DNA from 3 places in the Telluria mixta genome. Region 2 is predicted to be linked to each of the others. Evidence: predicted binding sites of a transcription regulator. Region 2 holds the regulator's gene; each other region holds the start of a gene.
The links. Region 2 encodes HrcA, which represses chaperone genes, less so after heat shock. Its sites were predicted from a motif close to TTAGCACTCNNNNNNNNNGAGTGCTAA; they were not measured.

Region 1 (2,265 bases), 1.7 Mb from region 2:
CGTCTCGCTGCGCTGCTGGGCGTGCTGCGCCTGGCGTTGCTGCTGCTCGCGATCACCCTAGGCGTCGTCGTGATCGCCGTCGTGTTCAACACGATCCGCCTGCAGGTGCTGACGCAGCGCGAAGAAATCGCCGTGTCGAAACTGCTGGGCGCGACCGACAACTTCATCCACCGCCCGTTCTACTATACGGGCGCCCTGCTGGGCCTGTGCGCGGGCGCGGTGGCGCTGGGGGCCGTGGCGCTGGCGCTGCGTCCGCTGAACACGGCCATCGCCGAGTTTGCCCGCCTGTATGCGTCGGAATTCCAGCTGACGCCGCTGGCGCCGCTGGGCATGGCGGCCTTGCTGGCGATCAGTGCCGGGCTGGGGCTCGTTGGGGCGATGTTGTCGGTGCAGCGGCATCTGGCGCGGCTCAGGTAAGCATTTTTTCTTGCGTCCCGTGAACCCGTCCGCTGCAGGCCAGTCAAATCCGGCAGCGGACGCGAGGCATCCACCTACATGGCAACGTGCGCCAACCAACAGAAAGCGCAGCACGCGTCGCCTAATCTGTCCTCTACCGATTTCAAACGATACGAGTGCCACTTTTGAGCCGCATCAACTGAACCGCTCGTACCTGCTCTACAGTTGAATCGAACCCGTTTTTCTGATTCCTGCGGGCAATACTTTAATGAAACTTAAACCCATCGTAAGGGATATGGTGGCGCCTAGCACTCACCTCAAGAGAGTGCTAATATAACGTCAGACTATCGCGGGAAATGGTTTTGATAGCACCGTCAGCATCCCGACTACAAGCCAGCCAGCTGCGCCTTCGGGGCTCTGGAGATGGCGAGACGATGCAGCAGTTTATCTACGAGGGAGTGACTATGTCCGCACAATCCGCAATGGTTCCGGCCGGCAGTCGTGCACTGGGACTGGGTTTCAGTGGCAATCTCGGTAATATCGACGCCTATATCTCGGCAGTGAACCGCCTGCCGATGCTGTCCCACGAGGAAGAGGTTTCGCTGGCTAAGAGCCTGCAAGAAAAGAATGACCTGGACGCGGCCCAGAAACTCGTGATGTCGCACTTGCGCCTGGTCGTATCGATCGCGCGCGGCTACCTGGGCTATGGCCTGCCGCACGCCGACCTGATCCAGGAAGGCAATATCGGCCTGATGAAGGCAGTCAAGCGTTTCGACCCGAACCAGGGCGTCCGCCTGGTGTCCTACGCCATGCACTGGATCAAGGCCGAGATGCACGAATACATCCTGAAGAACTGGCGTCTGGTCAAGGTTGCAACGACCAAGGCGCAGCGCAAGCTGTTCTTCAACCTGCGCAGCAACAAGCAGGGCCTGGATGCCATGTCGCCGCAGCAAGTCGATGACTTGGCCAAGATGCTCGACGTGAAGCGCGAAGAAGTGATCGAGATGGAAACGCGCCTGTCCGGCCGCGACATCGCCCTGGAAGCGCCGACCGACGACGAAGACGACAAGTTCTCGCCGATCGCCTACCTGTCCTCGGACCAGCAGGAACCGACCAAGGTCCTGGAAGCCGAAGAAGTGGTGCGCCTGCAATCGGAAGGTCTGGAAACGGCCCTGTCGAAACTGGACCCACGCTCGCGCCGCATCGTGGAAGCGCGCTGGCTGGCCAACGACGACGGCTCGGGCGCCACGCTGCACACGCTGGCCGAAGAATTCGGCGTGTCGGCCGAGCGCATCCGCCAGATCGAATCGGCCGCGCTGAAAAAGATGAAAACTTCGCTGGCGGCTTACGTGTAAGCCATCCTGTCAGCCACCAACAAAGGCATCTTCGGGTGCCTTTTGTTTTATCTGAACACACACACAAGAACCGGGGTCAGAGCCCGGTTTCAGGAAATTTCCCAAAACCGGGCTCTGACCCCGGTGTTATGCCAGCTTTGTCTTGAAGAACGCCATCGTCCTGCCCCACGCCAGCTTCGCCGCGGCTTCGTCGTAGCGCGGCGTCGTGTCGTTATTAAATCCGTGCTCCACGCCCGGGTAGACGAAGTGTTGATAATCGACGTGGTTCGCCTTCAGCGCGGCCTCGTACGCGAGCCAGCCGGCCAGGATGCGTTCGTCCTTCCCGGCGTCGTGGATCATGAGCGGCGCGCGGATGCGGGCGACGTCCGCCGCCGATGGCTGCATGCCGTAGAACGGCACGGCGGCAGCCAGGTCCGGCAATTGCGTCGCGAGGTAGTTGGCGATGCCGCCGCCGTAGCAGAAGCCCACCACGCCGACCTTGCCCGTGCCCTGCGGCAGCGAAGCCAGCGCGTGG
Region 2 (2,265 bases):
CACGCGCCGCGCGTGGCGGAGCGCTTCACGATCGACACCCTGCGCCAGGCGCGCCTGGAACTGCTGGCGCGCAAGCCCGAGTTCCAGCTCGACCTCGGCAAGCTGCGCTATGCCGGCCTCGTCGACGCCTTCCAGCAGGCCGGCGAGGATGCCGCCAAGGTCGAGCACGCGATGGCGCAGTTCTTCGCCGCGCGCAATGCCGTGATCCCGTACGATGACGTGCTGCCGGGCCTCCTGAAACTGAAGAACCGCGTGCTGGTCGGCTCGATCTCGAACGGCAACGCCGACCTGCGCACGATCGGCCTGTCGCACCATTTCAAGGTGTCGGTGGCGGCGTCCCAGTTTGGCGTGGCCAAGCCGGACGCGGCGATCTTCCTGGCCGCCTGCAAGGAACTGGGCGTGGCACCCGAGGATGCGGTCTATGTCGGCGACGACGTGCTGCTCGACGTGCAGGGCGCCCAGCGCGCCGGCCTGCGCGCCGTGTGGATGAACCGCACGGGGTCGACGAAGCACCTGGAGCACGAGGTGGTGCCGGATGCGATCGTGCGCGACTTCGACGAGTTGCTGGACTGGCTCAAGCGCGAGCACGGATAAAGCACAACCGTCGATCGAACGTGCATAATGACATAAATGAAACGAAATCCTGGCTAGACCATGCAACTCGATAACCGTGCACAAACCCTGTTGAAAGCCCTGGTCGAGCGCTACATCGCCGACGGCCAGCCGGTCGGTTCGCGCGCGCTGTCGAAGATCTCCGGCCTCGATCTCTCTCCGGCCACGATCCGCAACATCATGGCCGACCTCGAGGAAATGGGCTACGTCGCCAGTCCGCACACGTCGGCCGGCCGTATTCCGACGCCGCGCGGCTACCGCCTGTTCGTCGACACCCTGCTCACCGTGCAGCAGATCGACGAGAATGCGGTGGAAGCCGGCATGCGCCTGCCCGCGCACCAGCCGCAGAAGGTGATCGCGAACGCGGCCCAGATGCTGTCGTCGCTGTCGCAGTTCGCCGGCGTCGTGCAGAGCCCGCGGCGCGAATCGGCGTTCCAGCAGATCGAATTCCTGCGCCTGTCGGAAAAGCGCATCCTGCTCGTGATTGTCGACCCGCGCGGCGACGTGCAGAACCGGCTGCTGCTGACCGACGTCGATTATTCGCCGGCGCAGCTGATCCAGTCCGCGAATTACCTGAACCAGCATTTCGCCGGCCTGTCGTTCGACCAGGTGCGCGCGCGCCTGACGGGCGAACTGCGCCAGCTGCGCGACGACATGGGGCGCCTGATGCAGGCCGCGGTGGAGGCGGGCAGCGAAGCGCTGGCCGAGACGGACGACATGGTCATCGCGGGCGAGCGCAATCTGCTCTCGGTGGCCGACCTGTCGTCCAACATGAGCTCGCTGCGCCAGATGTTCGAGATGTTCGAGCAGAAGACGGGCCTCATGCAGCTGCTCGACGTGTCCAGCAAGGCCGGCGGCGTGCAGATTTTTATTGGCGGCGAATCGAAGCTCGTGCCGATGGACGAGATGAGTGTCGTCACCGCGCCGTACGAAGTGAACGGCAAGATCGTCGGCACCCTCGGTGTCATCGGGCCTACGCGCATGGCCTACGAGCGCGTGATCCCGATCGTCGACATCACGGCCAAGCTGCTGTCGAATGCGCTGAGTCACTCCTGACGGGAGCGCCGGGCTTCAATGCCGGTGCGGACAATCCGTCTTCTGGCAGTGGCCGTAGATGGCCAGGGCGTGTTCGGCGATCTTGAAGCCGCGTTCGCTGGCGATCTTCTGCTGGCGGCTTTCGATTTCGTCGTCGTAGAACTCTTCCACGTGGCCGCAGTCAAGACACACGAGGTGGTCGTGGTGTGAGCCGGCATTCAGCTCGTAGATCGCCTTGCCGGTTTCAAAGTGATTGCGGTTCAGGAGGCCGGCCTGTTCGAACTGGGTCAGCACCCGGTAGACGGTCGCCAGGCCCACGTCCATGTTTTCGTTCAGCAGGGTCTTGTAGACGTCTTCCGCCGTCAGGTGCCGCACCGCGCTGTTCTGGAAAATTTCCAGGATTTTCAGCCGAGGCAAGGTCGCTTTCAGGCCGCTGGCTTTCAGGTCGGTTGGATTGTTGCTCATGTTTTGTTACTCGGATATGGGCGGAGTGCTTTATGATATAGCGTTTTACAAGCTCCCGCCTCATCGATTTTAAGGTCAGATATGCGCACTAAAGCCGTTTTCCATCGTTCCCACGCACGGGCAGCGCTCGTGGCCGGCCTCGCCTGCATGACG
Region 3 (2,265 bases), 660 kb from region 2:
AGGTCACGGATGTTCGAGATCTTCTTGTCGCACAGCAGGACGAACGGGCTCTCGTGAACGGCAACCTGCTTGTCCGGGTTGTTGATGAAGTACGGCGACAGGTAGCCGCGGTCGAATTGCATACCTTCGACGATGTCCAGCTCGTCGTTCAGCGACTTGCCGTCTTCGACGGTGATGACGCCTTCCTTGCCGACTTTTTCCATCGCTTCAGCGATGCGCTCGCCGACGGACGAATCCGAGTTGGCCGAGATGGTACCGACTTGTGCGATCTCTTTCGAGGTCGTGGTCGGCTTGGCGATCTTCTTCAGTTCTTCGACGGTGGCGGCGACGGCCTTGTCGATGCCGCGCTTCAGGTCCATCGGGTTCATGCCGGCGGCAACGAACTTCATGCCTTCGCGGACGATGGCTTGTGCCAGCACGGTCGCGGTGGTGGTGCCGTCACCGGCGTTGTCGCTGGTCTTCGACGCGACTTCTTTCACCATCTGCGCGCCCATGTTCATGAGCTTGTCTTTCAGTTCGATCTCTTTGGCGACCGAGACACCGTCCTTGGTGACGGTCGGGGCGCCGAACGAACGTTCCAGCACGACGTTGCGGCCTTTCGGGCCCAGGGTGACCTTGACTGCGTTGGCCAGGATATTGACACCCTCGACCATCTTGGCGCGTGCTACGTCGCCGAACACTACATCTTTAGCTGCCATATTTGATTCTCCGATTTTTCAGGAAGTTATTGGACGAATTACTGGGCCACGACGGCCATGATGTCTTCTTCGCGCATGACCAGCAGCTCTTCGCCGTTGACCTTGACGGCCTGGCCCGAGTACTTGCCGAACAGGACGCGGTCGCCGACTTTCACTTCCAGCGGACGAACGTTGCCGTTCTCCTGCACTTTGCCGTTGCCGACGGCCAGCACTTCACCTTGGTCCGGCTTCTCGGCCGCCGCATCGGGGATGATCAGGCCGGATGCGGTCTTGGTTTCCTGGTCGAGACGCTTCACGATCACGCGATCGTGCAATGGGCGAAGGTTCATGCAAAACTCCTTTTAGTTGGTTTGACGAGCTATCCAGGGTCCGCAGCCGGCCATCCTGGGATCGACCGGCTGCGGGGTAGAAAGGTTTGTTAGCACTCTCTACTAACGAGTGCTAATTATAGGGACGATAATTTGGCATTTCAAGCCACAGTGTTCGGGTTTTAACCGACTTTTTTGCGGTTTCGCAACCGATTCGGACGGGGAGGGACAATGCGGAGGGCGCGCCGCCGGGTGCGAGACCGGGCGGCGGTTGATGAACGCATAAGCATGTGAGGGTAACATCTATCGTCCATCACAGGGCGCACGTTCGCACAAGAGCGCGCGCCTGTTGACGAAAAATTCAAGACGATCCTATAGTTACGGATGATTTCCGAATTCCAAGACCTCTCCGATAAGATCGACCGGCTCGCCCAGTTGACCCAGGCGCTGCGCAGCGAGAACTACTTGCTGCGCCAGGCGAACACCTTGCTCAGCGCGGAAAACGTCGACTTCAAGAACCGGCTGATCGCGGCCCAGCAGCGCGTCGAAGCCCTGCTGGCGCACCTCGAACCCGCTCCCGAAACGACCGACGACGCCGAGGCCGCCCAATGATCCAGCTCGACGTGAACATCATGGGCATGCCGTATCGCCTGGCCTGCCGCGACGGCGAAGAAAAAACACTGCGCGAAGCCGTGGCCTATCTCGACGGCAAAATGTGCGCTTTGCGCGACTCGGGCAAGGTGAAGGGCACGGACCGCATTGCCGTGATGGCGGCGCTGTCGGTGGCGGCCGAATTCCTGTCCGTGAAAGCGCCGCAGGGCCCCTTGTCCGACCTGACGATCCTGGAAGTCAAGCAGAAACTCGAGGCGATGCACACGGTGTTGGATGCCGCACTCTCGGCCGACCAAAACCTGGCCTGAGCCTAAAAACGTTTGACATGCCCGGCCATCGTAGTAAACTGCCGTCTACCCTGCGGTGTTCGAGATTTGCCATATATTCCTTGAACCATTCTTTCGCATAGGTTGTGGAACATGTTTGGTGGGCGCGATCGTCGCTAGTTCGACGAACCCGAAATTGAACTGACTACGACCACCTTGAGCCATCAGGTTCGGGATGCCGGCAAAAACGGCACAGGCGGGGATATATTCCAAAGCGGTTGCGTACGATAAGTTCGCAGCCGCTTTTTCATTGGTGCTTCCGAATGGAGATCCGCGCATGCGTTACTGGTTGATGAAATCCGAACCCGATGAAGTGAGTTT

Region 1: a site for HrcA is predicted at 702-728, ahead of rpoH (RNA polymerase sigma factor RpoH). Genes of this name have one in related genera too.
Region 3: a site for HrcA is predicted at 1,117-1,143, ahead of groES (co-chaperone GroES). Genes of this name have one in related genera too.

The regions. Positions count from the first base shown of each region.
Region 1 is NZ_CP119520.1:797,252-799,516, forward strand. It holds gene ftsX (permease-like cell division protein FtsX) at 1-417, shown strand, start outside; gene rpoH (RNA polymerase sigma factor RpoH) at 861-1,751, shown strand; gene P0M04_RS03510 (dienelactone hydrolase family protein) at 1,878-2,265, opposite strand, start outside.
Region 2 is NZ_CP119520.1:2,533,251-2,535,515, forward strand. It holds gene P0M04_RS11275 (HAD family hydrolase) at 1-594, shown strand, start outside; gene hrcA (heat-inducible transcriptional repressor HrcA) at 655-1,668, shown strand; gene fur (ferric iron uptake transcriptional regulator) at 1,684-2,112, opposite strand; gene P0M04_RS11290 (outer membrane protein assembly factor BamE) at 2,194-2,265, shown strand, end outside.
Region 3 is NZ_CP119520.1:3,191,248-3,193,512, forward strand. It holds gene groL (chaperonin GroEL) at 1-698, opposite strand, end outside; gene groES (co-chaperone GroES) at 737-1,027, opposite strand; gene P0M04_RS14180 (DUF4403 family protein) at 1,391-1,618, shown strand; gene P0M04_RS14185 (cell division protein ZapA) at 1,615-1,926, shown strand; RNA gene ssrS (6S RNA) at 1,971-2,151, shown strand; gene P0M04_RS14195 (EVE domain-containing protein) at 2,222-2,265, shown strand, end outside.